3 regions of the Aquabacterium olei genome follow, and region 3 is predicted to be linked to each of the others. Evidence: predicted binding sites of a transcription regulator. Region 3 holds the regulator's gene; each other region holds the start of a gene.
What was found. Region 3 encodes HrcA, which represses chaperone genes, less so after heat shock. Its sites were predicted from a motif close to TTAGCACTCNNNNNNNNNGAGTGCTAA; they were not measured.

Region 1: rpoH (RNA polymerase sigma factor RpoH) is a predicted target of HrcA. The motif match lies at 5,224-5,250, and genes of this name have one in related genera.
Region 2: DEH84_RS14595 (co-chaperone GroES) is a predicted target of HrcA. The motif match lies at 4,196-4,222, and genes of this name have one in related genera.

Annotation. Positions count from the first base shown of each region.
Region 1 covers NZ_CP029210.1:768,661-778,917, reverse strand. The annotation lists gene DEH84_RS03490 (AMP-dependent synthetase/ligase) at 6-1,826, opposite strand; gene DEH84_RS03485 (lytic murein transglycosylase) at 1,900-3,198, opposite strand; gene DEH84_RS03480 (GNAT family N-acetyltransferase) at 3,344-3,892, shown strand; gene DEH84_RS03475 (GNAT family N-acetyltransferase) at 3,889-4,374, shown strand; gene DEH84_RS03470 (alpha/beta hydrolase family protein) at 4,384-5,151, shown strand; gene rpoH (RNA polymerase sigma factor RpoH) at 5,285-6,211, shown strand; gene DEH84_RS03460 (HAD family hydrolase) at 6,297-6,962, opposite strand; gene pgi (glucose-6-phosphate isomerase) at 6,975-8,600, opposite strand; gene tal (transaldolase) at 8,633-9,583, opposite strand; gene zwf (glucose-6-phosphate dehydrogenase) at 9,725-10,257, shown strand, end outside.
Region 2 covers NZ_CP029210.1:3,251,037-3,261,293, reverse strand. The annotation lists gene DEH84_RS14620 (sulfate ABC transporter substrate-binding protein) at 1-261, shown strand, start outside; gene cysT (sulfate ABC transporter permease subunit CysT) at 292-1,134, shown strand; gene cysW (sulfate ABC transporter permease subunit CysW) at 1,148-2,023, shown strand; gene DEH84_RS14605 (sulfate/molybdate ABC transporter ATP-binding protein) at 2,020-3,093, shown strand; gene DEH84_RS14600 (CysB family HTH-type transcriptional regulator) at 3,124-4,065, shown strand; gene DEH84_RS14595 (co-chaperone GroES) at 4,356-4,646, shown strand; gene groL (chaperonin GroEL) at 4,701-6,341, shown strand; gene DEH84_RS14585 (DUF3149 domain-containing protein) at 6,615-6,782, opposite strand; gene DEH84_RS14580 (patatin-like phospholipase family protein) at 7,032-9,284, shown strand; gene DEH84_RS14575 (protein-glutamate methylesterase/protein-glutamine glutaminase) at 9,303-10,257, opposite strand, start outside.
Region 3 covers NZ_CP029210.1:1,239,327-1,249,583, forward strand. The annotation lists gene recN (DNA repair protein RecN) at 1-1,298, opposite strand, end outside; gene DEH84_RS05550 (NAD kinase) at 1,300-2,202, opposite strand; gene hrcA (heat-inducible transcriptional repressor HrcA) at 2,298-3,326, shown strand; gene DEH84_RS05560 (glycosyltransferase family 9 protein) at 3,291-4,517, opposite strand; tRNA gene DEH84_RS05565 (tRNA-Ile) at 4,672-4,748, shown strand; gene DEH84_RS05570 (methyl-accepting chemotaxis protein) at 4,998-6,923, opposite strand; gene DEH84_RS19730 (methyl-accepting chemotaxis protein) at 7,064-7,945, opposite strand; partial or broken gene DEH84_RS19735 (PAS domain-containing protein) at 7,925-8,656, opposite strand; gene DEH84_RS05580 (TonB-dependent receptor plug domain-containing protein) at 8,903-10,257, shown strand, end outside.

The sequences.
Region 1 (10,257 bases), 470 kb from region 3:
GCCACTCAGCGGCGCGCGTAGATGCTGTCGACGTCGGCCTGGTGGTGCCGCATCAGCGCCGGGCGCTTGAGCTTGAGCGTGGGCGTCATCAGGCCCGCGTCGATCGTCCATGGGTCGATGAAGAGCCGCACCTGCTTGGGCACGGCGTACGACGGGAAGCTGCTCACCTGCCTCACGATGCGGCGCAACGCCAGCTGGCGTGCGGCATCCGAATCCAGCGCATCGGGCGGGATGCCGGCGGCGCGGGCGGCCTGCTGCCACACCGTCGGCTCGACCACGGCCAGCACGCCCAGGAAGGGCCGCTGCTCGCCGATCACCAGCACCTGCGCGAACAGCGGATCCCCCTGGATGGCCAGCTCCAGGTCCGACGGGGCGATCTTCTCGCCGGTCGAGGTGACGATGATGTCCTTGATACGGCCCACGATGTAGAGCCGGCCATCGGTGAGGCGCGCCTGGTCACCCGTGTGCAGCCAGCCATCGGCCTCCAGCACGCGCTGCGTGTCTTCCGGGCGCTTCCAGTAGCCCTGCATCACGGTGGGGCCGGCCACCAGCAGCTCATTGTTCTCGCCGATGCGCACCTGCACGCCTGGCAGCGGGCGCCCCACCGAGGCCGGGTCGTTGTCATCGGGCGTGTTGCAGCTCACCACCGGCGAGGTTTCGGTCATGCCGTAACCCTGCAGCAGCGTCATCCCCAGGCCGAGGTAGAAACGCGCCACCGAATCCCCCAGCGGCGCGCCCCCGGCGATGGCCATGCGCAGCCGCCCACCAAAGGCGCCCAGCACCTTCTGCGCCACCAGCGGCTGCAGCACCTGCCACGCCAGCCCGTCCAGCAGGCGGGCCTGGCCGCGGCCCTGCGATGCCAGGAAACGCCGCCAGCCGACACGCTCGGCGGCCTTCATCAGGCCCTGCTTCCAGCCCGGCTGCTGGTGCATCGTCTCCTGCACTTTCGTGTGGATGCGCTCGTAGATGCGCGGCACCGACACCAGCACCGTGGGCCGCACCTGCAACAGGTCTTCCTGCAGCAACGCAACCGAACGCGCGTACACCACCGTGGCCCCGGCCGCGATGGGCAGGTAGTAGCCCACCGTGCGCTCGAAGGTGTGCGAAAGGGGCAGGAAGGACAGCAGCACATCCTGGCTCGTGACGACAAAGCGCTGCAGCACGGCCTTGATGTTGGCCACCACATTGCCATGCGTGAGCATCACGCCCTTGGGCTTGCCGGTGGTGCCCGAGGTGTAGACGATGGCTGCCAGCGTGTCGGCCGTCGGGGCGGGCGCATCGGCCTGAGCGGCACCTGCACCCGCGGTCAGCCAGGTCTCGCGGGGCACCACCGCAGCGGGTTGCTGTGCGGCCGTGGCTTCGGCGGGGGCATCGGCCTGCTGCACCACCACTTGCTTCAGCGCCCCCAGGTGCAGTCCCGCACCGGCAATCGACTGCCAGCGCGACGTCGTGTCCACCAACAGCAGTTCGGCATCGCTGTCGCTCAGGATGTAGGCCACGCTCTGCGGGTTGTCCACCGCGTGCATGGGCACGGGCACCATGCCGAGCGACAGCGCAGCCAGATCCATGCAGACGTGGTCCAGGCCATTGGGCACGAGGATGCCGACGCGGGCCCCGGCCGACAGGCCGCTCGCGGCCAGCGCCGCACGCCAGCGGCTCACCTGCCGGCGGGTTTCGCCCCAGCTCCAGCTCATCCAGCCACCCGCCTGGGCATCATGCTGCCGGTAGGCCTCGGCATCGGGGGTGACGGCGGCGCGCCAGGCAAGCAGGTCGGCCAGCGTGTGAACGTGAGCCAGGTCGGACAGGGTGATCGGTGCAGAAGACATCAGCGTGGGCGTTCAAAGCGCAACCCGCAAGCCTACACAGTCGCCGCGCGCCAAAACGACGGGAAGTTGACGATCACGGCGTCTGCTGAACACGTTGCAGTACATCGGGCGTCGGATGGCCATCGGCCGGCAAGCCCTGCCGGCGCTGAAACGCCCGCAGCGCGGCCCGCGTGGCCGGGCCGAACTGCCCGTCGGGCGTGCCGCTGTCGTGGCCCAGCCGGTTCAGCGCCGTCTGCAGGGCCAGGATCTCGGTGCGCGTGAGCGCGCGCTGCGCGCGCGGCCAGGCCGCCTGCACGCCCGGCCCGCCGGCAATGCGCTGCGACAGCAGGGCCACGGCCAGCGCATAGCTGGTGGCATTGTTGTAGCGCAGCAGGGCGCGGTAGTTGCGCCCCACCAGAAACGCCGGCCCCTGCGCCCCGGCCGGCAGCAGGATGGCGGCATCGGCCATGTCGGGCAGCGGCGCGCCATTCACCCCCTGCACGCCCTCGGCAGCCCATTGCGCGGCGCCCTGGCGCACGGCCATGTCGGCACGGGCCGGATCGAAGCCCTCGGGCAGCCGCACCTCGGCCCCCCACGGCTCGTCGGCGCGCCAGCCCGCACGCGCCAGGAAGTTCGCGGTCGAGGCCAGCACATCCGGCATGCTGCCCCAGATGTCGCGCCGGCCATCGCCATCCGCGTCGACGGCAAAGGCCAGGAACGAAGACGGCATGAACTGCGTCTGCCCCATGGCGCCCGCCCACGAGCCCACCATGTGAGCGCGGTCGATGTCGCGGTTCTGCAGGATCTTCAAGGCCGCCATCAGTTCGGCGCGGGCCCATGCCTCACGCCGCCCCTCGAAGCCCAAGGTGGCCAGCGCGTCCACCACCGGCACATCGCCGTAGTTCCGGCCATAGTTGCTCTCGATGCCCCACACCGCGGTCAGCACCGGCGCAGGCACGCCATGGCGAGTGGCCGCCGCCTCGGCCTCGGTGCGCAGCTCGGCCAACTTCTGCTGCCCGGTGGCCACGCGCTGGGGCGACACGGCCGCATCCAGGTAGTCCCATAGCGTGCGCGTGAACTCGGGCTGGCTGCGGTCGGCCTCGACCGCACGCGGCCGCAGACGCACGGTGTCGAACGCGGCACTCAGCGTGGCCTCGTCGATGCCAGCGGCGCGGGCCGATTCACGAAAGCGGGCCACCCACTCGGCAAAGCGCTGCTCGGTCGATGGCGGCATGACGGGCTGCGTGGCGTTCGGTACGGCCACGGCCGGCACAGGCGCCGGATCCGGCGTCGCCGGAGGGATGGGTGCACGCGAGGCACAGCCCACCAGCGCCAGCAAGGCGCCAACCAGCAGGGTGAGCCGGCGAACCGGGAGGAAGGAAGGAAAGCGCATGGGTAAACGGTTGATCGATGTCAGACGCGGGCAAGCACGATACCTGCAGATGGCCGAGGGGGCTCATCGGCGTGCGCCACCGCCCCTTGGCTGCCCTATATTGATGACTGCCTCTTGCGGTGCTCACCGCCCTACCTTCATCACCATGAACCCCATCACCCTGCGCGATGAAACGCCGGCCGACGTCGGCGCCATCCACGACATCACGGTGGCCGCCTTTGCGCCGCTGGAGCTCAGCGGCCACACCGAGCAGTTCGTGGTGCAGGCGCTGCGCGCCGCCCACGCCCTCACCGTCTCGCTGGTGGCCGAGGTCGACGGCCAGCCGGTCGGGCACATCGCGTTCTCGCCTGTCACGCTGTCGGACGGCACGCCCGACTGGTACGGCCTGGGGCCCGTGTCCGTGCTGCCAGCGCATCAGCGTCAGGGCATCGGCAAGGCCTTGATTCACGAAGGGCTCGCGCGACTGAAGGCGCTGCACGCGCGTGGCTGCTGCCTGGTCGGCCACCCCGCCTATTACCGGCGATTCGGTTTCGAAAACACGCCAGACCTGTCGCTCGACGGGGTGCCGCCGGACGTCTTCTTCGCGTTGTCTTTCGATGGGCGCATGCCGTGCGGCACCGTCAGCTTTCACCCGGCCTTCATGGCCACGGGCCCTGCTTCGGAAAGCAGCCAGGACGGGAGGGCCGGATCTTGAACGTTCGCCCCTTTCGCCCCGGTGACGAAGTCGCCATTTGCGACATCTACAACCCCTACATCACCGGCAGCACCGCGACCTTCGAAGAGGTGCCGCTGCAACCCCCAGGCATGCGCGAGCGCATCGACCACTACCGGGCGCTCCACCCCTGGCTGGTGTGCGAGGACGATGGCCTGATCGTGGGCTACAGCTACGCCCGGCCTTACCACGAGCGCGCGGCCTACCGGCACACCGTGGAAGTGTCCGTCTACATCCGGCAGGGACACGGGCGGCGGGGCATCGGCCGGCTGCTCTACGCACCGTTGATCGACCAGCTCCGGGCCAGCGGCTGCCATGCCTTGCTGGCGGTGATCTCGCTGCCCAACGAGGCCAGCGTGGCCCTGCACGAATCGCTCGGCTTCGTGAAAGTCGGGCACCTGCGCGAAGTGGGCCGCAAGTTCGATCGCTGGCTCGACATCGGGCACTGGCAGCGTCTGCTCTGAGCCTGCGGCATGCCCGCACTCGCGGCGATGCAGCTCACCCGCCTGCGGGACGTTCATGTCCAGCACCTCGGCCCGCTCGACGGCCGAGCGGTACTCGTGGTGGTGGGCCGCCAGAACCAGCTGCGCCGCTCGGAGCCCATCGACCTGATCGCCGCGCGGCTGCACGGCCCGGACCTGACCGTGTGCTGGTACGAGCGCCCCGGCATCCTGCACGCCCGCCTGCGTGATCAGGCCCTGACCGTCGCCGAACGCGCCTGGCTCGACGACCTGACCGCGCGCCAGCCCCTGGCCGGCTGGGTGGCTCGCAAGGCCCTGCGCCTCGCGCTCAAGCTGCGCTACCCCAAGCGCCACGGCTGGGTGTTCCGGCGCCATGCGCTCGACACCCTGCCCACGCCCGCCGAACTGGCCAACTTCGTGCGCCACCTGCCTGCGCGCCGCGTGTTCCTGCTCGGGCACTCCGCCGGCGGGCGCGTCGCCACACTGGCGCAGGCCGGGCCTGCCGTGCAGGGGCTGGTGTGCCTCGGCTACCCATTCAAGCACCCCGAGATGCCGGAGGAGCCCCACCGCACGGCGCACCTCGCCTCGCTCACCAAGCCCTGCCTGATCCTGCAGGGCGAGCGGGATGACTATGGCAACGCCACCGATGCCACACGCTATCCACTGTCGCCCGCCATCGTCATCGAGTCGGTGGACACCGACCACGAATGGGCGCCGATGACAGCCGAGCAGATCAGCCTGATGGCCCAGCGCGTGCAGCGATTTCTCGGGTTGGATTGAGCCCCCCGCCGGGCGTGCGGCTTGCTGGCGTGCAGAGAAAAAAACCGCCAACCGAAGGGGAACTTTCCACGCTTAGCACTCTCTCACCGGGAGTGCTAATATCGATCCGAGAAGGAGCCGAAAGGAACCATCGATGACCATGACCACCGCCCTTGCCCCCCGTGACCCCTGGAGTGTGGTGCCCTCGCTGGGCAATCTGGACGCGTACATCCGCTCGGTCCAGAGCATCCCCATGCTGGAGGCCGAGGAGGAGCAGGCGTTGGCCCGACGCCTGCGGGATCAGCAAGACCTGCAGGCCGCCTCGCGCCTGGTGCTCTCGCACCTGCGTCTGGTGGTCTCCATCTCGCGTCAGTATCTGGGCTACGGCCTGCCCCAGGGTGACCTCATCCAGGAAGGCAACGTCGGCCTGATGAAGGCCGTCAAGCGCTTCGACCCGGATCAGGGCGTGCGCCTGGTCAGCTACGCCATGCACTGGATCAAGGCCGAGATCCATGAATACATCCTGAAGAACTGGCGTCTGGTCAAGGTGGCCACCACCAAGGCCCAGCGCAAGCTGTTCTTCAACCTGCGCTCGCTCAAGCACCAGTTCAAGGGCGAAGCCGACGACGCCCACGTGGGTCGCGCGGCCCTGTCCGAAGCCGACATCCACCGGGTGGCCGCCGAGCTCGATGTGCGTCCGGAAGACGTGATCGAGATGGAGACCCGCATGGCCGGCGGCGACGTGGCGCTCGAATCGCCCACCAACGACGACGGCGATGCCCCCATGGCCCCGATGGCCTACCTGGCCGACGAGGTGCACGAGCCGACCCGCGTGATCGAAGCCGCCCGCCGCGACTGGCTGGCCTCCGATGGCATCACCCACGCCCTCGGCACGCTCGATGACCGCAGCCGCCGCATCGTCGAAGAGCGCTGGCTGAAGGTCAACGACGATGGCTCGGGCGGCATGACGCTGCACGAACTGGCGGCCGACTACGGTGTCAGCGCCGAGCGCATCCGCCAGATCGAGGTGGCCGCCATGAAGAAGATGCGCAAGGCCCTGGCCGAGGTCGTCGAGGCCTGAAACAGAGCCGCCACTGACGCGCAAACGGCGCCTCAGGGCAACCTGGGCGCCGTTTTCTGTTTCACCCGCCGCCGTACGAGCCGCTTCAGAGCCAGCCGCGCGCCTTCAGATCGGCCTCGGCCTGTGCCGCCTGCTCGAAACGCACCGCGCGCCAGCCCAGTTCGAGGGCCATGCGGATGTTGTGCACGTTGTCGTCAATGAAAACGGTGCGACTCGGTTCGATGCCGAACGTCTCGATGGCCGTGTGAAAGATGTCGGCGTTGGGCTTGATCTGCTTGACGTCACACGAGAACACGCCGGACTGGAAGTGCTTCAGAAAGGCATGCTCGCGCTGCAGAAAGGCCGCATACGGCGCCGGCATGTTCGACAGGAAGTGCAGCCGCGTGCCGGCCGCCGCCAGGCGCTCGAGCCACGCCACCGTGTCGGCCAGCGGCGCCAGGTGGGGCGGGATGGCGTGCATCAGCCGGTCCAGGTCAACCTCGGGCAGGCCGGTGCGCCGGGCGATCCGCCCCCGTACCTCGCCCCACTCCGCCGTGCCCCGGTCAAAGGCGGCCCAGTCCCCGTCGGGCATGAAGGACTGGAACACGGTGTGCGCCAGGGCCAGCGCCTCTTCGGCATTGCGGGCGCGGTCGGGCATCACCTGCTGCAGCAGCACCACGGGCTGCCAGTTGAACAGCACCCCTCCAAAATCGAACACCACCGCCTCAGGCGGCGGCAGGGGCACCGCAGCGCCGGCTTGCATCAAAGTCATCGATCGTCGATCTCAGGCGCGCAGTTGCTGGATCAGCGAGGCCGTCGCGGCGTCCAGACCACTGACGTCGCCACTGCTCAGGCGGGGCAGCAGTTCCTTGCACAGGGCCTTGCCCAGCTCGACGCCCCACTGGTCGAACGAGTTGATGCCCCACAGCGCGCCGCTCACGAAGGTGCGGTGCTCGTGCAGCGCGACCAGCGCGCCCAGCGTGGACGGGGTCACCTCATCGAGCAACAGCGTCAGGCTCGGTCGGTTGCCCGGGAAGGTGCGATGGCGGGCGATCACCTCGGGCGCCAGATCCTTCGATGCCGTGGGCGCCTGTTCACCCGCGGCCTCGGCCGTGGTCTTGCCCCACATCAGCGCCTGCGCCTGCGCCAGGCCATTGGCCAGCAGCATGCGATGCTGATCGTCGAACAACGCGCGCAATGCGGGCGACATCGCCTCGGGGTGGCGGAAGCTGGGGCGCTTGACCAGGATGAACTCCACCGGGATCACGTCGGTGCCCTGGTGCAGCATCTGGTAGAACGCGTGCTGTCCGTTGGTGCCGGGCTCACCCCACACCACCTCGCTGGTGGCGTACGGCAGTGGCTGCCCGTCGGCGTCCACACACTTGCCGTTGCTTTCCATCACCAGCTGCTGCAGGTAGGCCGGCAGGCGGCGCAGCCCGTTGTGGTACGGCGAGATGCACCGGCTGGTGTAGCCCATGAAGTTGCGGTACCAGACGTCGAGCAGGCCCAGCTGGATCGGCACGTTGGCCGCCAGCCGCGCGGTCGCGAAGTGCTGGTCCATGGCGTGCGCGCCGGCCAGCAGCGCGCGGAAGTGTTCGCTGCCGAGCGCCAGGGCGATGGGCAGGCCGATGGCCGACCACAGCGAATAACGCCCGCCCACCCAGTCCCAGAACCCGAAGGTGGTCGTCACGCCGAACTGCGCCGCAGCCTCGACATGGGTCGTCGTGGCCACGAAGTGCGTGGCGATGTCCGTGCCGCCCGCATCCACGAACCATTGCCGCGCTGCCTGGGCGTTGGCCATGGTTTCCTGCGTGGTGAAGGTCTTGGAGGCGATGATGAACAGCGTCGTGGCCGGCTTCACCTGCGACAGCACCGATGCCAGGTCCTGGCCGTCGACGTTGCTGACGAAATGGAAGCGCACGCGCGCGTCGACAAAAGCCTCGAGCGCCGGCACGACCATCTGCGGCCCCAGGTCCGAGCCGCCGATGCCGATGTTGACGATGTCGGTGAAACGGCCCTCGGTCCGCACGGCGTCCACATAGGCCAGCATGCAGTCGAGTACCCCGTGCACCAATTCACTGTGCGGGCCCTGCCCCTTCGGTGCGCGCAAGGCCGTGTGCAGCACGGCGCGACCTTCCGTGGCGTTGATCGGGTCACCCGCCAGCATCGCATCCCGGCGGGCCTCGATGCCACATTCGCGCGCGAGACCCATCAGGTGCTCGCGGGTGGCCACGTCCCAGTGGCAGCGCGACAGGTCGGCCACCAGCCCGGGGGCCGGCATCGTCAGGCGGCGCACGCGGTCGGGGTCGTCTGCAAACAGCGCACGCAGGTCGATCTCGCGCCCGTGCGCCTGGTGGTGGCCGGCCAGCGCCTGCCACGCCACGGTCTGGTCACAGCGTGGATGGGACATCGAAGAGGGCTCCTGAAGAGGGGGCGACGGGTTCAGGCCTTCAGAGCCTGGATCATGGCGTCCAGCTTGCCGGCATCGACCGCGAACGCGCGGATGCCTTCAGCGAGTTTTTCCGTGGCCATGGCGTCTTCGTTGAGGGCGTAACGGAAGGCGGCTTCCGTCAGCGGGGCTTCCGGTTCGCCGGCCTGGGCAGGCGGCGTCAGCTGGCGCTCGACCGGAGCCTCGCTGGCCTGCAGCTGGGCCAGCAGGTCCGGGCTGATGGTCAGCAGATCACAGCCGGCCAGGGCAATGATCTGGCCCACGTTGCGGAAGCTGGCCCCCATGACCTCGGTCGCAATGCCATGGTCCTTGTAGTAGGCGTAGATGCGCGCCACCGACTTCACACCTGGATCGTTGTCGCCGGCGTTCGCGGCCTCGTCCCAGGCAGCGCCGGCCTGTTTCTTGTACCAGTCGTAGATGCGGCCGACGAAGGGGCTGATCAGCTGCACCTTGGCATCGCCGCAGGCCTGCGCCTGGCAGAAGGCGAACAGCAGCGTCAGGTTGCAGCGGATGCCTTCCTGCTCCAGCACGCGGGCAGCCTGGATGCCCTCCCAGGTGGAGGCGATCTTGATCAGCACGCGGCTGCGCGGGATGCCGGCCGCCTCGTACAGGCCCATGATGCGGCGCGCACGCGCCACGGTGGCCTCGGTGTCGAAGCTCAGGCGTGCGTCCACCTCGGTCGACACACGGCCCGGCACCACCTTCAGGATCTCCAGCCCGAAGCGCACCAGCACGTTGTCGACGATCACGTCGAGCGCCTCACCCTTGTGGGCTTTCACCGTGTCCGCCAGCAGCGGGGCATAGTCGGGCTTCTGCACGGCCTTCAAGATCAGCGACGGGTTGGTCGTGGCATCCTGGGGCGTGAACTGGGCAAGCTGCTTGAAGTCGCCGGTGTCGGCGACCACGGTGGTGAATTGCTTGAGCTGGTCGAGTTGGCTGGGCATGTGCGTACAGTGGCTGCAGACTGACAGGCCACCACGCAGATTGCACAGCGGGCTCCCGTCAGAAGTATTATCGTTAGATTAACACCGCGAGGACGACACCCCCGGTGTAAACCCTCCACCACTATCGCACAGGCTGCAGCCATGTCCTTTGACCTCGTTTTCTTCGGTGGCACCGGTGACCTCACGTGGCGCAAGCTGATGCCCGCCCTCTTCCAGGCGTGGCGGCACGGCAAGCTGCCGGCCGGGGGGCGCATCCTCGCCGTGGCGCGCGACCAGCGTGACGACGCCAGCTACCGTGACTGGCTGAAGGACCGCCTGCAGGCCGCCGACACCGCCAAGCGCCCCACCGACGAGGAGTTCGAGCAGTTCTCGCAGCTGGTGCACTACCGGCCCATGGACCTGTCCAAGCCGGACGACTACCAGCGGCTCAAGCGCTGGCTGGACGAGCGCAACGCCGACACGGCCGTCATCTACCTGGCCACCAGCCCGCACCTGTTCCCGGTGATCTGCACCCAGCTGGGCGCCGCCGGCCTCAACCACGACCGCGTGCGCGTGGTGCTGGAAAAGCCGCTGGGCCACGATCTGGCCAGCGCCCAGGAAATCAACCGCGTGGTGCGCTCGGTGTTCAGCGAGCGCCAGGCCTTCCGCATCGACCACTACCTGGGCAAGCCCTC
Region 2 (10,257 bases), 1.9 Mb from region 3:
GTCGACAAGAAGGGCACGCGCAAGCAGGCCGAGGCCTATCTGAAGTACCTGTGGTCGGATGAAGGCCAGGCGATTGCCGCCAAGCACAACATGCGTCCACGCTCGGACAAGGTGCTGGCGCAGTACAAGGCCGCCTTCCTGCAGATCCCGACCTTCACCGTCGACGAGGTGTTCGGCGGCTGGAAGAGGGCGCAGGCCGAGCACTTCAACGACGGTGCCACCTACGACCAGATCATCGCCGCCGGCCGCGCCGGTCGCTGATCCGGCCCCCCGCAGTACCTGGCTCATCCCATGATCTTTTCCAAGACCCTGCTGCGCAGGCGCAGTGTCTTGCCCGGCTTCGACCTGTCGCTGGGCCTGACGCTGTTCTACCTGTGCCTGATCGTGCTGATCCCGCTGTCGGCGGCGTTCCTGCGCACGATGGACCTGACCTGGCCCCAGTTCGTCGATGCGGTGGCCTCGCCCCGCGTGGTGGCGTCCTACAAGCTCACGTTCGGTGCGTCGCTGCTGGCGGCCATCGTCAATGGCGTGTTCGGGCTGCTCGTGGCCTGGGTGCTGGTGCGCTATGACTTCTTCGGACGCCGCATCGTCGATGCCCTGGTCGACCTGCCGTTTGCGCTGCCTACCGCCGTGGCTGGCATCACGCTGACGGGCCTGTACGCCGCCAACGGCTGGATCGGCAAGCACCTTGAACCACTGGGCGTGAAGGTGGCGTTCACGCCCATCGGTGTCTTCGTGGCCATGACCTTCATCGGCCTGCCCTTTGTGGTGCGCACGGTGCAGCCCATCCTGGAAGACCTGGCCAGCGAACTCGAAGAAGCCGCCGCCACGCTGGGCGCCAGCCGCTGGCAGACCTTCGCCCAGGTCATCTTCCCGACGCTCATGCCCGCGCTGCTGACCGGCTTTGCGCTGGCCTTTGCCCGCGCGCTGGGCGAGTACGGCTCCATCATCTTCATCGCCGGCAACATGCCCATGGTGTCCGAGATCACGCCGCTGCTCATCATCACCAAGCTCGAGCAGTACGACTACGCCGGGGCCACCGCGATCGCGGTCGTCATGCTGGTGATGTCCTTCCTGATGCTGCTCGCCATCAACGGGCTGCAGGCCTGGGCGCGTGCGCGTCAGGGCAAGTGAAAGGCCTCGCATCATGAGTTCGATTGCCCCCCCCCGCCTGGCCCAGGCCACCCGCGAGCCCGCCTGGGTGCGTTGGACGCTGATCAGCGTGGCACTGATCTTCCTGTCGCTGTTCCTGTTCCTGCCGCTGGTCTCGGTGTTCTTCGAGGCCTTCAAAAAGGGCTGGGACGTCTATGTGGCGTCCATCACCGAGGCCGACGCCGTCTCGGCGATGAAGCTCACGCTCATCGCCGCGGCCATCTCGGTGCCGCTGAACCTGGTGTTCGGTGTGTCGGCCGCCTGGGCCATCGCGAAGTTCGACTTCCGTGGCAAGAGCGTGCTGCTGACATTGATCGACCTGCCGTTCTCGGTCAGCCCGGTGATCGCCGGCCTGATCTACGTGCTGGTGTTCGGCCTGCAGGGCTGGTTCGGTGAATGGCTGCAGGACAACGACCTGAAGGTGATCTTCGCGGTGCCCGGCATCGTGCTGGCCACCATCTTCGTGACCTTTCCCTTCGTGGCGCGTGAACTGATCCCGCTGATGCAGGCCCAGGGTCAGGAGCAGGAAGAGGCCGCCCGCGTGCTGGGCGCCTCCGGCCTGCAGACCTTCTGGAAGGTCACGCTGCCCAACGTGAAGTGGGCCCTGCTGTACGGCGTCATCCTCTGCAACGCTCGCGCCATGGGCGAGTTCGGCGCGGTGTCGGTCGTGTCGGGCCACATCCGAGGGCAGACCAACACGCTGCCCCTGCACATCGAGATCCTCTACAACGAATACCAGTTCGCCGCCTCGTTCGCCGTGGCCTCGCTGCTTGCGGGCCTGGCGCTGGTCACACTGGTCCTCAAATACCTGGTCGAACGTCGGGTGCGCCAGCAGGCCGCCCAGGCGCAGGACACCGGAGCCGCAGCATGAGCATTGAAGTCAGAAACCTCGTCAAACGCTTTGGCAACGTCACCGTGTGTGACAACCTGAGCCTGGACATTCCCTCCGGCGAACTGGTTGCGCTGCTGGGCCCGTCGGGCTCGGGCAAGACCTCGCTGCTGCGCATCATCGCCGGGCTGGAAACGCCCGACAGCGGCTCGGTGCTGTTCAACGGCGAAGATGCCACCCACGTCGCCGTGCGCGAACGCCAGGTCGGTTTCGTGTTCCAGCACTACGCGCTGTTCGGCCACATGACCATCTTCGAGAACGTGGCCTTCGGCTTGCGTGTGCGCCCGCGTGCCACGCGGCCCTCGGAAGAAGCCATCCGCAGCAAGGTGATGGAACTGCTCAAGCTGGTGCAGCTCGACTGGATCGCCGACCGCTACCCGCACCAGCTCTCGGGTGGCCAGCGGCAGCGCATTGCGCTGGCCCGTGCGCTGGCGGTCGAGCCCAAGGTGCTGCTGCTCGACGAGCCCTTCGGCGCGCTCGATGCCAAGGTGCGCAAGGAACTGCGCCGCTGGCTGCGCCGCCTGCACGACGAGATGCACATCACCAGCGTGTTCGTCACGCACGACCAGGAAGAGGCCATGGAAGTGGCCGACCGCATCGTGGTGATGAACCAGGGCCGCATCGAACAGGTGGGCCCGCCGGACGAGGTGTACGACCACCCGGCCACGCCCTTCGTGCTGCAGTTCCTGGGCGATGTGAACCTGTTCCATGGCCGGGACCACAAGCCGGGCCAGACCACGACGCCGCCGGCCGTGAGCTATGTCCGCCCCCACGAGATCCAGGTGCTGGCGCGCGCGGAGGAGGGCGCCGTGGCCGCCACGCTGATCGACGTGCTGACGGTGGGCCCCAACACCCGCCTGGCTTTCCGGCCTGACGAGGGCAGCGGCGCTTCGGGCGAGATCGAGGTCGAACTCAGCCGGGACGAGTACGCCGCGCTGCGCGACAGCGGCGTGCTGCGCGCGGGTGAGCGTGCCTACCTGAAGCCGCGCCGCGTGCGCCGCTTCGGTGAGGACGGCGAGCCCACGGTGTCGGACGAGCACGTGGTCATCTGACAGCGGCCGACACGGCAAGGGAGAAGAACAATGAATTTCCAGCAACTGCGTTCGGTGCGCGAGGCGGTGCGCCGCGGCTTCAACCTCACCGAGGTGGCGGCGGCACTGCACACCTCCCAGCCCGGCGTGAGCCGGCAGATCCGCGAACTGGAAGACGAGCTCGGGGTCACGCTGTTCATGCGGGCCGGCAAGCGGCTGACGGGGCTGACCGAGCCGGGCACCAGCTTGCTGCCCATCATCGAGCGGCTGCTGCTCGATGCCGAGAACCTGCGCCAGGTCTCGCGTGACTTCGCCTCGCATGACGCGGGCCCCTTGTCGCTGGCCGCCACCCACTCGCAGGCGCGCTACGCACTGCCATCGGCAGTCAAGGATTTCCGCCAGCTGTTCCCGCAGGTCACGCTCAGCCTGCACCAGGGCTCGCCGCGTCAGATCGCGCAGATGCTGATCAGCGGCGAGGCCGACATCGGCATCGCGACCGAGGCGCTGACACAGTACGAGCAGCTCATCACGCTGCCGTGCTACCGCTGGACCCACACCGTGGTGGCCCCGCCCGACCACCCGCTGTTCGATGGCCAGCCGCTGACGCTCGAGCGTCTGTCGCGCTACCCGATGGTGACGTACGACGAGGGCTACACGGGCCGTTCGCACATCGACGAAGCCTTTGCCCGTGCGGGCATCAAGCCCAGCATCGTGCTGTCCGCCATGGACGCCGACGTGATCAAGACCTATGTCGAGCTCGGCATGGGGGTGGGCATCGTGGCCTCCATCGCCTACGACGCCGACCGGGATCGCAACCTGCGGGCCATCGATGCCGGCCACCTGTTCGAGGTCAACATGACCCGGCTGGCCTTCCGCAAGGGCGCCTTCCTGCGTGGCTACGCCTATGCCTTCATCGAGACCTTTGCGCCGCCGCTGACCCGCGAGGTGGTCGAGCAGGCCGTGCGCCAGGCCACCGAACTGACGGCGGCGTGATGTGCAGTGGGCGAAGCCCGGGTCGGCTTTTTGTTGCCGCTGGCCCGGGCGTGAGCTGCCGCCTCCGATGACCCCGCCCCGGGAGGGGCTTCGGGCCCTCTTGAAATGTCATGCGCCGTCCCTATAATCATTAGCACTCGCTACCCTTGAGTGCTAACAGCGTCGTCTGGACGACACTGGGCGCCGGTGGCGGCATGCGGTTTTCCGCATGATGCAAAAACAGGCTCTGCAGCGGCGAACCGCTCAGAGCCGCATTGTCCCAACCGATGTCTCAAGAGACTGGAGAAACCATGAAGCTGCGTCCCCTGCACGATCGCGTGATCGTCAAGCGTCTGGAACAAGAAACCAAGACCGCCCTGGGCATCATCATCCCTGACAACGCCGCCGAGAAGCCCGACCAGGGCGAAGTGCTGGCCGTCGGCCCGGGCAAGCGCAATGACAAGGGCGAATTCGTTGCCCTGAACGTGCAAGTGGGTGACCGCGTCCTGTTCGGCAAGTACTCGGGCCAGACCGTCAAGGTCGACGGCGAAGAGCTGCTGGTCATGCGCGAAGAAGACCTGTTCGCCGTCGTCGCTCAGTAAGCGACCACCGCCACAGGCATCCCACCCCCATCACACTGATTACGGAGATTTCACATGGCAGCAAAAGACGTCATCTTTGGCGGCGAAGCCCGCGCCCGCATGGTTGAAGGCGTGAACATCCTGGCCAACGCGGTCAAGGTCACCCTGGGCCCCAAGGGCCGCAACGTGGTGCTCGAGCGCTCGTTCGGCGCCCCCACCGTCACCAAGGACGGTGTGTCGGTCGCCAAGGAAATCGAGCTGAAGGACAAGCTCCAGAACATGGGCGCCCAGATGGTCAAGGAAGTCGCTTCCAAGACCTCGGACAACGCCGGTGACGGCACCACCACCGCCACCGTGCTGGCCCAGGCCATCGTGCGCGAAGGCATGAAGTACGTGGCCGCCGGCATGAACCCGATGGACCTGAAGCGCGGCATCGACAAGGCTGTGCAAGCCCTGGTCGCCGAGCTGAAGAAGGCTTCGAAGGCCACCACCACGTCCAAGGAAATCGCCCAGGTCGGCACGATCTCGGCCAACAGCGACGCCGACGTCGGCGGCATCATCGCTGAAGCCATGGACAAGGTCGGCAAGGAAGGCGTCATCACCGTCGAAGACGGCAAGTCGCTGAACAACGAGCTGGACGTCGTCGAAGGCATGCAGTTCGACCGCGGCTACCTGTCGCCGTACTTCATCAACAACCCCGAGAAGCAGTCGGCCATCCTGGACAACCCGTTTGTCCTGCTGTTCGACAAGAAGATCTCGAACATCCGTGACCTGCTGCCCACGCTGGAGCAAGTTGCCAAGGCCGGCCGTCCGCTGCTGATCATCGCTGAAGAAGTCGACGGCGAAGCCCTGGCCACCCTGGTGGTCAACACCATCCGCGGCATCCTGAAGGTCGTGGCCGTGAAGGCTCCTGGCTTCGGCGACCGCCGCAAGGCCATGCTGGAAGACATCGCCATCCTGACCGGTGGCAAGGTGATCGCTGAAGAAGTCGGCCTGTCGCTCGAGAAGGTGACCCTGGCTGACCTGGGCCAGGCCAAGCGCGTCGAAGTGGGCAAGGAAAACACCACCATCATCGATGGCGCCGGTGCCGCTGCCGACATCGAAGCCCGCGTCAAGCAGATCCGCATCCAGATCGAAGAAGCCACCAGCGACTACGACCGCGAGAAGCTGCAAGAGCGCGTGGCCAAGCTGGCCGGCGGTGTCGCCGTCATCAAGGTCGGTGCTGCCACCGAAGTCGAGATGAAGGAAAAGAAGGCCCGCGTGGAAGACGCCCTGCACGCCACCCGCGCTGCCGTGGAAGAAGGCATCGTGGCCGGTGGTGGCGTGGCCCTGCTGCGCGCCAAGCAGGCTGCTGGCGAGATCAAGGGTGACAACCCCGATCAGGACGCTGGCATCAAGCTGGTGCTGAAGGCCATCGAAGCCCCGCTGCGTGAAATCGTGTCGAACGCCGGTGGCGAGCCCTCTGTGGTCGTCAACGCCGTGCTGAGCGGTTCGGGCAACCACGGCTTCAACGCCGCCAACGACACCTACGGCGACATGATCGAAATGGGCATCCTGGATCCCACGAAGGTCACCCGCACCGCGCTGCAGAACGCCGCTTCGGTCGCTTCGCTGATGCTGACCACCGAGTGCATGGTCGCCGAAGCCCCGAAGGATGACGCTCCGGCAGCCGGCGGCATGCCTGGCGGCATGGGCGGCATGGGCATGGACATGTAATCCAGCCAGGCGCTTCACAGCCTCAGTCAAAGGCCACCTCTTCGGAGGTGGCCTTTTTCATGGGCGACGCACGGCCGAAAAAAAAGGGCCGCACATGGTGCGGCCCTCGCAGATGGCTGTGCACCCCTCTCGTGCACATCCCCCCAAGCCGGTTCTCGAGACCGGTCCTGCTTCCACGGTCGAGCCCCTCAGCTCTTCCGTGAGGTCAGGCCAGCCCCTCAGCTGTCCTGACCCACAAGCCGGCCCCTCAGCCGGCTCGCACGGGTCGGCCCCTCAGCCGCCCCGAGCTTCTCTCACCAGGCGGTCGTGCCGCTCGGTGTCTTCACGCACATGCTTGGCGACATACCAGGCGATGTAGCCCAGCATGACGAACATGAAAGCGATCACTGCAGCACTCATCAGGCCGTAGTCGGTGGTGAAAAAATCAACCCAGGCTTGCATCGCTTTCTCCTTATCAGCAGTGCTGTTGGTGTCCTCAGGTGCTATCAGACCGCTGATCGGGTCGCGCGGCTCTGATTTAGGTCAAGCGGCCGACCGCCCTCCGGCGTGCCCTGCCGGGGGATTTGACGCGGCACAATCTCTTGCATGATCGAGTTGGTTCATGGCCGTTTCTGCGCCCGTTTCTTGCATGCGATACCCAGGCGGGTAGGGGGATGTGCCGCCGTCCTGTGCGGCGGACTGTGGGTGGGCATGGCCTCGGCGCTGACGGCGTCGGCCCTCGCGGCGTCGCCGGCGCCCGCCGTGCTGCCGGCTTCCACCGACATGGTGGCACCGCGCCCACGCATCGGCCTGGTGCTGTCTGGCGGCGGTGCGCGCGGGCTGGCCCACGTGGGCGTGCTCAAGGTGCTCGAGCGTGAGCGCATCCCGGTCGATGTCATTGCGGGCACGTCGATGGGCGCCATCGTCGGTGGGCTCTACGCCAGCGGCATGGACGCCCGCACCGTCGAGGCCGAGGTGCGCGCGCTCGACTGGAACACGGTGTTTGCCTCGCGCGTCGATCGGCAGAACCTGAACCAGCGCCGCAAGGAGCAGGACTTCGAGGTCTCGCCGGTGGTCGAGGTGGGCATCGGCATGGACGGCATCAAGGCGCCGATCGGCTCGGTGTCCAGCCGCGGGTTGGAGTCGCGTCTGCGTCGCCTGACGCTGCCGGCGCGGCTCACGCAGGATTTCGACCAGTTGCCCACGCCCTTCCGCGCGGTGGCCACCGACATGGAGACCGGGCAGCCCGTGATCCTGCGCCAGGGTGATCTGGCCACGGCATTGCGTTCGAGCATGTCCGTGCCGGGCATCTTCGCGCCCGTCGAGGTCGATGGTCGCATCCTGGGCGATGGCGGCCTGGTCAACAACACCCCGGTCGACGTGGCGCGTGCCATGGGCGCCCAGCGCCTCATCGTCGTCAACATCGGCACGCCGCTGGGCCCGCGCGACACGCTGTCGTCGTTCACGGGTGTGACGGCGCAGATGATCAACATCCTGACCGAGCAGAACGTGCAGGCCAGCCTGCGCACGCTGGGCCCGGACGACGTGCTGATCGCGCCCAAGCTGGACGGCCTCACCTCGGCTGACTTCGAGCGCGCCCGCGAGTTCATGCTGTTGGGGGAACTGCAGGCCGAGGCGCTGGTGCTGCGCATGCAGGATCTGAAAGTGAGCGAGTCGGACTATGCGGCGTGGCTGGCGGCGCGCCAGCAGCGCATCGCGCCGCCCGTGCCGCTGCAGTTCGTGCGTTTCGAAGGCACGGAGCGCACCAAGCCGGCCAATCGCTCCGACATCCTGGCCACGCAGCCCGGTCAGGTGTTCGAGCTCGCCAAGGCCGAGCGCGACACCACGGTGTTGGCCGCCTCGGGTGACTACCTGCGCACCGACTACCGGCTGGTGCGCGATGAATCCGGGCGCGAGGGCCTGGTCTTCGACCTGGAAGACAAGCCCTGGGGGCCGAACTACCTGCAGATGGGCGTCGACTTCGTGGCCGACAACCGCGGTCGCAGCGCCTTCAACCTCAAGCTCGTGCACAACCGGCACTGGCTGGATGCGCACGGCAGCGAATGGCGCAACGCCGTGCGCATCGGCTCGGCGCCGGGCCTGAGCAGCGAGTGGTACCGGCCGATGGACTGGCGTCTGCCGGACGGGCTCAGCGGCTTCGTGGCCGTGCAGGGCACGCACCAGCGCGAGCGGGTGGATTTCTATGCCGATCCGGACCGCGACGTCTCGGCGCGGGTGGACCGCGCCCGCACGGCCGTCCACCTCGACATTGGGGCCAACTGGCGCGAACTGGGCGAGATTCGCCTGGGGCTGGTCGACGAGGTGCGGCGTGACCGGGTGACGCTGGCGGCCGACGGTGGGTTGCTGCGCAGCCTGTTGCCCGATGGCGTGGCGCGCTGGCGCGAGCAGGGCCTGCGTCTGCGCGCGGTGTTCGACCAGCTCGACCATGCCTTCTTTCCGACCCGCGGCTGGCGCATCGAGGCGGCAGCGACGTGGGCCCACAGCCGCCAGCGCGATGGCCAACCGGGCGAGGACGGTTTCGTGCGGCACCTGCATGCGCAAGGCCAGTGGGTGCAGTCATGGGGCGACCACACCCTGAACCTGGGCGGCCGCCTCGGCCTGTCCGACGGCGTGATGCCGCTGGCGCCCCGCTACGGCCTGGGTGGCTTCCAGCAGCTCTCGGGCTATGGCACCTACCAGGTCAGTGGCCAGCAGGTGGGGCTGGTGCGCGCGGTGTACCAGGTACGGCTGCCGGGGCCTGGCTTCACGCGCGGGCTGTTTGCAGGCACCAGTGTCGAGGCTGGCAATGCGTGGGATCGGCCCGAGCAGTTCTGGCAGGGCCGCAAGCGCATCGGCGCCAGCCTGTACCTCGGCCGGGATACGGTGGTGGGGCCGGTCTATGCGGCGGTGCTGCACAGCCCGGCCGTCGGGCCCACCTTGATGGTGTTCGTGGGCCGGCCTTGACCGAAGCCAGGCCGAGGCTCAGACGCGGCTGAGCGCGTGGCCCACCGTGGCGCGCAGGTGCTCCACCAGGTGCGGGCCGATCTTCACGAGCGGCATCACATCCTGCACGGCGCCGGCCGCAATGGCCTCGCGCGGCATGCCGAACACCACGCAGCTCGCCTCGTCCTGCGCCAGGCAGTAGGCGCCGGCGTCGCGCATCTCGCGCATGGCGCGGGCGCCGTCGGCACCCATGCCGGTCAGCATCACGCCGATGGCGTTGGGCCCGGCCACGCGGGCCGCCGACTTGAACAGCACCTCGACGCTGGGCTTGTGCCGGTTCACCGGCTCGCCATCCTGCACGCGTGCGATGTAGTTGGCGCCCGAGCGCTCGACGCTGAGGTGCAGACCGCCCGGCGCGATGTAGGCATGACCGGGCAGCACGCGCTCACCATCGGTCGCTTCCTTGACGCGGATGCGGCACAGGCCATCGAGCCGCGCGGCATAGCTGCGGGTGAAGCCCGGCGGCATGTGCTGCGTGATCATCACGGCCGGGAAGTCGGCTGGCAGCGAGGTCAGCACTTCCTTGGTGGCCTCGGTGCCCCCCGTGGATGCGCCGATGAAGAGGATCTTCTCGGTCGACAGCCTGCCCAGCGGCGAGCCGGTGGACGCGGCCGGTCGCGGCGCGTTGGCGGCGCGGTGCTCCGCGCTCGGCGTATGGGCCGGGTGCGCCGCTGCCGCTGCGGCGGCGGCCGTGGTGGGGGGCAGTCGGCTGATGCGGGCCTTGGCCGCGATGCGGACCTTGTCCGTGATGTCGTCGGCGAGCTGCCGCAGGCCATCGGCCACACCGATCTTCGGTTTGGCGACGAAGTCGATCGCGCCCAGCTCCAGTGCCTTGAGGGTCACCTCGGCGCCGCGCTCGGTCAGCGTCGACACCATCACGACCGGCATCGGACGCAGACGCATCAGCTTGGACAGGAAGTCGATGCCATCCATG
Region 3 (10,257 bases):
CCACCCGAGGCCACCTTGCCCAGCGGGCGCGGGGTGCTGCCGGCGTGCCCGGCCACCAGAAACTCCACCGATTCCAGGCCGAAGGCCTGCGGCTCGGCTTGCGCGGTCAGGGCCACCTCGAAGCGGCCACCGGTCATGCCCAACTCCTGCATGGCCGCCGTGACGGCGTCGGCGAGGGCGGGTGCGGCCTGAGCGCGTTGCTTCGATACGGTGCGCGCGATCGTCAGCCACGACTGGTGAGCGCGTGCGGCGTCGCGCTCCAGCGCGTCGAGGTCGGCGGCGGCGTCCAGCTCGGCCAGCTCGGCCTTCCAGCCTTGCAACAGTTCCGGCAGCTCGGCGGGCTGGCGGCGGTAGCGGCGCGACAGGCTCATCCAGGCCGACATGCGGCCGTCGAGTTCGGCCAGGCGATCGGGGTCGAGTTCGGTGTGGTGCAGCGCGCTGTTGAGGCTGTGGGCGGCGTCCTGCAGCTGCGCCTGGGCATCGCGCAGCACCTCCAGGGCGTTGGCCAGATGGGGCTCCACGCCGGCCACGTCTTCCAGCGCATCGATGGCGCGGCTGGTGAGCGACTCGGCGCTGTCGTCGGCCTCCGAGACGGCGTCGAGCGCCAGCCGGGCGGCATCCAGAATCGCCTGGCCGTGGCTCAGGCGCTGGTGTTCCGCGTTCAGCGTGTCCCACTCGTCGGGCTGGGGCGACAGCTTGTCGAGCTCGCCGATCTGCCATTGCAGGCGCTCGCGCTCGCGTTCCAGATCGGCCTGGCGGCTGCGGGCGTCGTCCAGGCGGCGCTGGGCGTCGCGTCGCGCGGCCCACGCCTGCTGCAGCGCGGCGGTATCGACGCCCGCCTGCGTGTCCACCAGCGCGCGCACGGCGTCGGCGCGGGTGAGGCTCTGCCAGGCGTGCTGGCCGTGGATGTCGACGAGGTGCTCGCCCAGTTCTCGCAACTGCGACACGGTGGCCGGCGCGCCGTTGATCCACGCGCGACTCTTGCCCTGCGCATCGACCACCCGCCGCAGCATCATCGGGGCACCGGGCTCGACCTCGAATCCGGCCTCTTCCAGCCAGGGGGCCAGGCGGGCGGCCAGCGCCTGGGGCAGGTCGAACTCGGCGGTGATGTCGGCCTTGGCTGCGCCTTCGCGCACCACGCCCGCATCACCGCGGCTGCCCAGCGCCAGTTGCAGCGCGTCGATCAGGATGGACTTGCCGGCACCCGTCTCGCCCGTGAGGGCCGTGAAACCGGCGCCCAGGTCGACTTCCAGTTGGGTGACGATGACGAAATCGCGCAGGCTCAGGCGGCGCAGCATCTCAACTCACTCCTTCATTCCAGCGCAGCTTGCGGCGCAGCGTGGCGTAGTAATTCCAGCCTTCCGGATGCAGGAAGCGCACCCGGTGGGGCGAGCGGCGCACCGTCACGCGGTCACCGGGCAGCAGGCTGGCCAGGCTCTGCATGTCGAAATTCATGCTCGCATCGCGCGCGGCCACGATCTCGATCGTGACGGTGCCGGTGTCGGGCAGCACGATGGGCCGGTTCGACAGGGTGTGCGAGGCGATGGGGACGATGGTCCAGCCGCCGAGATCCGGGTGCAGGATGGGGCCGCCCGCCGACATGGCGTAGGCCGTGGACCCGGTGGGGGTCGACACGATCAAGCCGTCGGCGCGGTAGTTGGCCACGAACAGGCCGTCGACCTCGGCGCGCACCTCGACCATCGAGGCCACCGCGCCGCGGCTCACGACGATCTCGTTGATCGCGAAGCCCTCGTAGATGGTGTCGAACTCGCCCTCGCGGGTGGGGCGCAGCACGGCGCCGGCCAGCAGCACGCGCTTTTCTTCCGCGTACTGGCCGCCCAGGATCAGGGGCAGGGCGGTGGCCATGTCCTTGAGTTGGATGTCGGTGATGAAACCCAGGCGGCCCTGGTTGATGCCGATGAGCGGCACGTCGAAAGGGGCCAGTTCGCGGGCGGTGGCCAGCATGGTGCCGTCGCCACCGACCACGACGACGACGTCGCATTGGCGGCCGATCTCGCGCATGGCCAGCGACGGGTAGTCGGCCATGCCGGTGCTTTGCGCCGTTTCCTGCTCGATCGAGACATCGAGCCCGGCGCGCACCAGGATCTGCGCGACGTCTTCGAGCACGGGCTTGATGCCGCGCGCGTGGTACTTGCCCACCAGGGCGGCGTGGTTGAAGCGGCAGGCGGGCAGGCTCGGCATGCGGGGAATTACACCACACGGACCATGACAAACCTGTGCTTTTCCCCAGGGCGAGGGGACCCAGCGGCGCCACCTGCGCCTAGAATGAGGCAGCCATGCTGGACGACCGTGCCAAGATTCTCCTGAAAGCGCTGGTCGAGCGCTACATCGCCGACGGGCAACCTGTGGGCTCGCGCACCCTGTCGCGCGCTTCGGGCCTCGACCTGTCTGCGGCCACCATCCGCAACGTGATGGCCGACCTGGAAGAGCTGGGCCTCATCGTCAGCCCGCACACCTCGGCCGGGCGGGTGCCCACGCCCCGGGGCTATCGCCTGTTCGTCGACACCATGTTGACGGCCCGTCCGCTGACGCTGGATGCGCTGTCGGCCGAAGCGGGGGAGCAGGCGCCGCACCTGCAGCCCGACCAGCCCCAGCGGGTCATTGCCAACGCGGCGCACATGCTGTCCAACCTGTCGCAGTTCGTCGGGGTGGTGACCGCGCCGCGCAAGGCCTCGGTGTTCCGGCACATCGAATTCGTGCGCCTGGGCGACAAACGCGTGCTGGTGATCCTGGTGGCCCCGGATGGCGACGTACAGAACCGCGTGATCTTCACGGTTCAGGATTACACGCAGTCGCAGCTCGTCGAGGCCAGCAACATCCTGAACGCGCACTATTCGGGGCTCACCATCGAAGAGATGCGCAACCGGCTCAAGACCGAGGTCGACGAGCTGCGCTCGGACATCGCCACCTTGATGAGCCAGGCCGTGCAGGCCGGTGGCGAGGCGATGGCCGAGAGCACCGACCAGCTCGTCGTGTCGGGTGAGCGCAACCTGCTGACCGTGCAGGACTTCTCCAACGACCTCGGGTCGCTGCGCCGGCTGTTCGACCTGTTCGAGCAGAAGACCCAGCTGATGCGCCTGCTGGACGGCTCCAGCCGCGCCGAGGGGGTGCACATCTACATCGGTGGCGAAAGCCAGGTGGTGCCGTTTGAAGAGCTGTCGGTCGTGTCAGCGCCATACGAGATCAACGGGCAGGTGGTGGGCACGCTCGGCGTGATCGGGCCGACGCGCATGGCCTACGACCGCATGATCGAGATCGTCGACATCACCTCACGTCTGGTCAGCAACGCCTTGAGCGTCAAGTAATTCGGCGCCAGCGGCCGGGGTTGCTCCCGCGCGGGTGGTGTCGTGCCTGGCATGGGGCGCAGGGGCCGTGTGGCCACCCGGGCCGGCGTGCCATTCGGCCATGGCCGCCACCTGCACCTCATCGACGCCCACGTCGTCCACAAAGGACACCTGATGCGGACAGCGCTGGCGCACGTTTTCCACGCCACACACCGGGCACATCAGTCTCATCGACAGGATGGCCCGTTGTCGCCCCTGCACCAGCGGCGCGGCGGTGATGATGTTCATGGCCCAGTAGATGCCGACACTGGGGCAGCCCAGGGCCGAGGCCAGGTGCAAGGGGCCGGTGTCGTTGGACACCAGCAGGCGAGCCCGCTGCAACAGCGCGAGCAGCCCGGCCAGTGGCAGGCGGCCCGCCAGGTCCACATGGGGCACGGCCAGCATGCTGGCCAGCTGCGCGGTCAACGGGCGTTCGGCCTCGCTGCCATTGATGACGAGGAAGGCGCCCGCTTCGGCCAGCGCCCGGCCGACGGCCGCAAAACGCTCGACGGGCCAGCGTCGCCGCTCGTCGGTGGCGCCCGGCTGCAGCACGACGATGGGCTGGTGCGGCAGCGCTGTGGCGTCGTTCAGCACGGCGTGGTCTTGCGCGGTGACAGCCAGCCGCGGGTTGAGTTCGCGGGGCGTGGCGCCGGCCAGGCCGACCACCTCCAGCAGGCGCAAGCGCTCGTTGCGCCAACGCTCGTAGGGCAGATTGCGGTCGAGTGGCGGCGCGTCGTCGGCCTGCATGCCGACCGTCAGGGCCGCACCCAGGCTGGCGACGAACGGGTTCGTGTAGCGGCCCCCGCCATACAGCTGGATCGCGAGGTCAAAGCGCGCCTGACGCACCGCGCGGAGGAAGTCGTCGGTGCGAGGCGTATCGGGTGGAGTGTCTTCGGGTGCGCCAATCCCGGGCATCGCCGGCACGACCACAACCTCGTCGACCGGGCCCGGTCGACCGGTAAGCAGTTCACGGTGCCATTCACGCCCCAACAGCGTGATGCGGGCCTGAGGCCAGCTGGCACGCAAGGCGTGCAAGGCGGGCAGCGCGAACACGAAATCGCCAATGGCATTGGGGCGCAACACGGCGATGCGGCGCACGGTGGGCAGGGCGGCAAGGGCGCCCGCAGAGAGTCGACTTGGCGTGGATGGGGGCGGCATGACGGGTGCAGGCATGGGGCAGTGCACCGGGCAGGGCAAGTGGCGTGCGCGCTGGTGGGCTTTGCGCGGAGCGGGGCGACGGCAGCGCTGGCAGGGCGTGCTCTGCTAGGATAGCGGGCTGCCTGTTGAGCAGGCCCGGGAGGGCGCTCGGCAGCGCAGTGCGTTCAGGGGGCCGTTAGCTCAGTTGGTTAGAGCAGAGGACTCATAATCCTTTGGTCGTTGGTTCAAGTCCAACACGGCCTACCAGTGAATCAACAATTCAGCCTCACTCCTCGAGTGAGGCTTTCTTGTTTTTTGAGACAGCATGTAGCCGTCATGCGCCGCTCGACATGTGTGGGGCAAACGCTGTCTAAAGGTGAGGCTGTGCCTGGGCAGGAGGGCCGGGATCTTTGCTGCTTGGCCGCAAGGTCTGGGCACCTCTCGAAATGAGCCGCAGCGCTTGGCGCCTCATTAACTGAACAGGCAAACGCGGTTTGGGCCGCCCCCCGCACAACATCAGGCTGCGAGCCTGAACGTGTTCACCGCCTTGACCAGTTCGGCCGCCTGGCTGTGCAGGCTTTCGGCCGCCGCGGCACTTTGCTCCACCAGCGCGGCGTTCTGCTGCGTGGTGGCATCCATCTGGTGCACGGCCAGGCCCACTTGCGAGACGCCGGCGCGCTGCTCTTCGCTGGCCGATCGGATCTCCGACATGATGTGGGCCACGCGTTCGACGGCGCCGACGATGGTCTTCATCGCTTCGCCGGCTTCCTCGGCATGGTCGCGTCCTTCCTGAACGCGCTCGACGCTGGCGGCGATCAACTGCTTGATCTCCCGGGCCGCCTCCGCACTGCGCGAAGCCAGCAGACGCACCTCGCTCGCCACGACGGCAAAGCCCCGGCCGTGATCGCCCGCGCGGGCGGCCTCCACAGCCGCGTTGAGCGCCAGGATGTTGGTCTGAAAGGCAATGCCGTCGATCACACCGACGATGTCGGTGACGCGCTGCGAGTGCTCGTCGATGCTGCGCATGCTGGTGACGACGCCCTGCACGATCTCGCCCCCGCGCATGGCGGACTCGGTGGCGGCCTGGGTGAGGGCATCGGCCTGGCCGGCGCTGTCGGCGTTCTGACGCACGGTGGCGCCCAGCTGTTCCATGGAAGAGGCAGTCTGAGCAAGCGCACTGGCCTGCTCTTCCGTGCGCTGTGACAGATCGCTGTTGCCATGGGCGATCTGCTGGCTGGCGCTGGCCACGCACTCCGCATTGGCACGCACGGCGCCCACGGTGGCCGACAGGCTGTCGGTCATGCGGTCCAGTGCACGGATGAGGTCGCCCACTTCGTCACGGTCTGTGGACGCCACGCGCTGCGTCAGGTCGCCGTCGGCAACGGCCTTGGCGAGGTCGACCGCGCGGGAGATCGACCGCACGGTGGAGCGCGTGATCGACAGAATGAGGGCGGCGCCCAGTACACCGAGCAAGGCCAGGACAGCGAGCACCATCAGGACGCGTTGCTGGGTGCGGGCGGCGTTCTGGTCGAGGTTGGCCTTCAGCGCCGCGAAGGCCGCATCCACCAGCTTGAACTGCGTGTCGATGACCTGGGTGGTCTCGGCGAAGTACTGCGCGGGCGGGTGGGTCAGCGATTCAGCGCGGATCAGCGCACTGTCGATCAGCGAGAGCCCACGCTCGCCGGCCTGAACTGCCTCGCCGATCGGGCCATTCAGTGTCCGGCCGAGTTGTGCGTCCTCGGCCACCGCCTGCGCCAGGGCGCGCTTGGCGTGGTCCAGGCTGTCTTTCATCGCACCAGCCAGCGAGGCAATGGCCGCACGTTCATCGGGCGTGCCCTGACCGTTGGTCAGCAGCAGCGTGCCGCGTGCGCGCATCTGTCCCAGGCTTTCTGCCAGGGCAGGCAGATGCTCCAGCACCGCAAGCTGCAGGTAGTAGCCCGCCGGCTGCTGGTGGGTGGCGATGCCCGTGGCCCGGGCGATGTCGAGCACCAGGTTGCGCTGGGCCGTCACCAGGGCCGTGTGGCGCGCGAAGCTCTCGGGGCCTGCCACGCCGCGCGCATCCACGGCCGATGCCACGGCGCGCCAGTCTCGCGCGATGCCCTGTGCGGCGTCCGACAGCGCGTTGCGGTTCAGTGCCTTGACTTCGGCCAGTGCGGTCTCGATGGCCGCATTGATCTCACGTTGCTTGGCCTGCCGCGGCGCCGGGCTCTTCTCCTTGCCGCCAAGGTACAGGGCCGAGAGCCCCCGGTGCTGCTGGGTGAGTTGCACCAGCTTGAGCAACGAGCCGGATGGCGCAAGCCCCTGCACTTCTTCCTGTGCCTGGTGGATGGACTGGAGGTCTCCCCGCATGAGGAGGGCCGAGGGCACCACCATCATGGCCGCAGCCAGAACGCCGAGAATGAGGAACTTGTGCGCAAACCGCAGGTCGTTGATCGAACGCATGAGTGGGAATGACCGCTGCCGATGAATGCCCTGCAATGTAGGGAGCAGCGCCACTTTGCGCTGTCAGGAGATCTCGACAGTTTCGATGGCCTGCGCGGAAAGCCGCACGCCAACGGCTTGCGCGTGAAGCCGTTCACACCTCAGTGCGTGACCGCATCGCCGCTCAAGCGGAACACCGCCACCGAAGCGGCAACATCGTCGGCCTGCCGCGTGACATCGACCGCGGCATGGGCGATGCGTTCGACCAGCGCGGCGTTCTGCTGCGTGATGTGGTCGAGCTCGCTGATCGCCCCGTTGACTTGCTGGATCCCGAGCTTCTGTTGCTGCATGCCGCGTGTGATGTCGGCGATGAACGCGTGCACGGCGTGGATGGCCTGCTGCACATCGCTCATGCCCTGCTGCACCACCAGGGTCTGCGCGTCGCCGGCTTCCACCTGCTGTACGGTGTCCTTGATGAGGGTGCGCACTTCCTGCGCCGCCACCGCGCTGCGTTGCGCCAGCGTGCGCACCTCGCCGGCCACCACGGCAAAGCCCCGGCCGTGCTCGCCGGCACGGGCCGATTCCACCGCAGCGTTCAGGGCGAGCAGGTTGGTCTGGAACGCGATCTCGTCGACCACCTGGATGATGTCCATCACGCGCCCCGATGCAGTGTGGATGCGCTGCATGCTGGTCGACATCTGCGCCACCGAGGCGGCACTGGCCTCGGCAGCCCGCTTGGCCGCGTTGGCCATGCCGGTGGCTTCTTCGGCCTTGTGCGTGCTGTGCGAGACGCTGGTCGTGATCTGCTCGACCGAGGCTGCCGTCTGCTGCAGTTGCCCGGCGGACACGATGGTGCGCTGGTTCAGGTCGCCATTGCCATGGGCGATGTCCGCGGTGTCGCTGCGCAGGTGCGAGACACCCCGACGCGCGTCGCGCACGATGGCAGTGAAGTTGGCGTTCACCTGCGTGAGGGCCTCCGACAGTCGGCCGATCTCGTCATGGTGTGCCGAGGCCACCTCGGCGGTCAGGTTGCCGCCCGCCATCTGATGCGCTGATCGGGTGAGCGAGGCGATGGGGCGGAGCACCTGGCGTGTCAGGTAGAGGCCACCGAGCAGTGCGCAGCCTCCAGCGGCCGTCAGACCCAGTGTCAGCGCGCCCACCGACGGGGATGCGGGCCCACCGGCCTGGTACGAGCCCAGGAGAAAACCCAGCAAGCCCAGGCCACCGGACAACAACGCCATCCTGCCCTTCAACCCCGGCTGCAGACGATCCAGCGCGCGAGCCAGCGGATGCGTGGGCAACAGGTGACCCCGGTCGAGCTTCAGCGGGCCGCTCATGTCGCCACCAGCCTTCATGCGCTGGTACAGCGCTTCGGCCTCTGCCACGGCGGCACGGTCCGGCCGGTTTCGCACCGACATGTAGCCGGTGAGCTCGCCGCGTGCGTCCAGCAGCGGGGTCACGTTGGCTTTCACCCAGTAGAAGTCACCGTTCTTGCGCCGGTTCTTCACCATGCCGGACCACGGCAGGCCTTGCGAGATCGTGGCCCACATGTCCCGGAAGGCCTCTTCCGGCATGTCGGGGTGACGGATCACGTTGTGCGGTTGCCCGAGCAACTCGTCCTTGGTGAAGCCGCTGACTTCGATGAAGCTGGGATTGCAGTAGCAGATGCGGCCCTTGAGGTCCGTCGTGGTGACGAGAGAGTCGCCCTCGGCAAACAGGACCTCGTTTTGAGTGACGGGTAAATTCGACCGCATTTGTGACGCCGTGTAACAAACAGGCAACTGATTATCTGCACGGAGGCAGGGATGTCTAGGGTTTGCCCGAGTGGTGACTGGTAACGCTCGGTTTCTGTCAGCGCTGCGTCATGCTCGTGCGCAGATCGCGCAGGCGATGGGGGCAGTGGCCCGGTGCGGCGCGTACATAATCGGCGGCTTCAACAAGTCGGGTCTCCAGGCTGTACTTTCATGTGGCGTGTTCGAGCGGTTGTCAGGTGTTTGGGGATGTGCTTTGCCGTGGCCGGTACCGCCGCTGCACGTGCCGATGTGCGCACGCCCTCCGAAGACGACTACTACGCCAACATCCCGGTGGTCTTGACAGCCAGCCGGCTCGAGCAGCCGCTCAATGAAGCGCCGGGTGCAATCACGGTGGTCGATCGCAAGACCATCCGCCAGTCGGGCGCGCGCACGGTGGCCGAGGTGCTGCGGCTGGTGCCGGGCTATGTTTCCAGCGGTTGGAACGGTGCCAACCCGCTGGCGGCCTACCACGTGCCGCTGGATGACTTCGGCACGCGCAACCTGGTGCTGATCGACGGCCGCTCCGTCTATTCCTCGGCCTATCTGGGCGACACGCACCGCGGCATGATGGGCGTGATGCTCGAGGACATCGAGCGCATCGAGGTGCTGCGGGGGGCCAACTCGGCCGCCTATGGAGCCAACGCGATGTTCGGCGTCATCAACATCATCACGCGGCACAGCGCCGATACGGTGGGTGGCGAACTGGGGGTGACCCTCGGCAACGACGGCATCTTCGACAAGCGGGCGCGTGTGGGGGCAGGCAACGAAGTCGCCAGCTTCCGGTTGTCGGCCGGCGAGCAGCGCGACACCGGTTATCAGAACGCCTACGACAACAAACGCCTCAGCCAGCTCAATGGCCGGGTCGATCTGCGGCCTTCGCCCGTCGACGAGGTGATGCTGTCCAGCGGGGTGTCGTACCTGGCCGCCGGTGAAGGGTACAGCGCCACCGACGTGGGCAACCCGCATCACACCATTTACAGCCGGGACGTTCATCTGCTGGCTGACTGGCGTCGCCAGCTGGCCGATGCCGACGAGTTGAAGGTGCTGGTCAGCTACATGGAAGACCACAAGGACGACCAGGCGGTCTCGCCGAACGACAAGGCCACGCGGGCAAGCAACCCCATTCCCGGCGCCACGGTCTTCTGGGATTACAGCGCGGTCGGGCGGCGGACCAACGCCGAGGTCCAGCGGCGCATCGGGCTGGGCAGCACCGTGCGCGCACTGGTCGGCGTGGGATACAAGGACGAGCGGGCCCGCTCCCAGCCGTTGTACAACACGACGGCGTGGCGGTCCTTCCAGGAGACCCGGGGCTTCGGCACGGTGGAGTGGCGCGTGGCCCCCCAGTGGCTGTTGAACGGGGGGCTCTTCGTGGGCAACCACAGCCGGGCGGGTACCTATGCCACGCCGCGTCTGATGGCGAACTGGTTTCCGTCGGCGGGGCACACGCTCCGTATCGGTGTGACCGACTCGGTGCGGGCGCCCAACCTGTCTGAGTACGCGGCCGATACGCGCCAGTACACCTCGGCCGGTGCGGTCTATGACCACGAGTACGCTGCCACGGG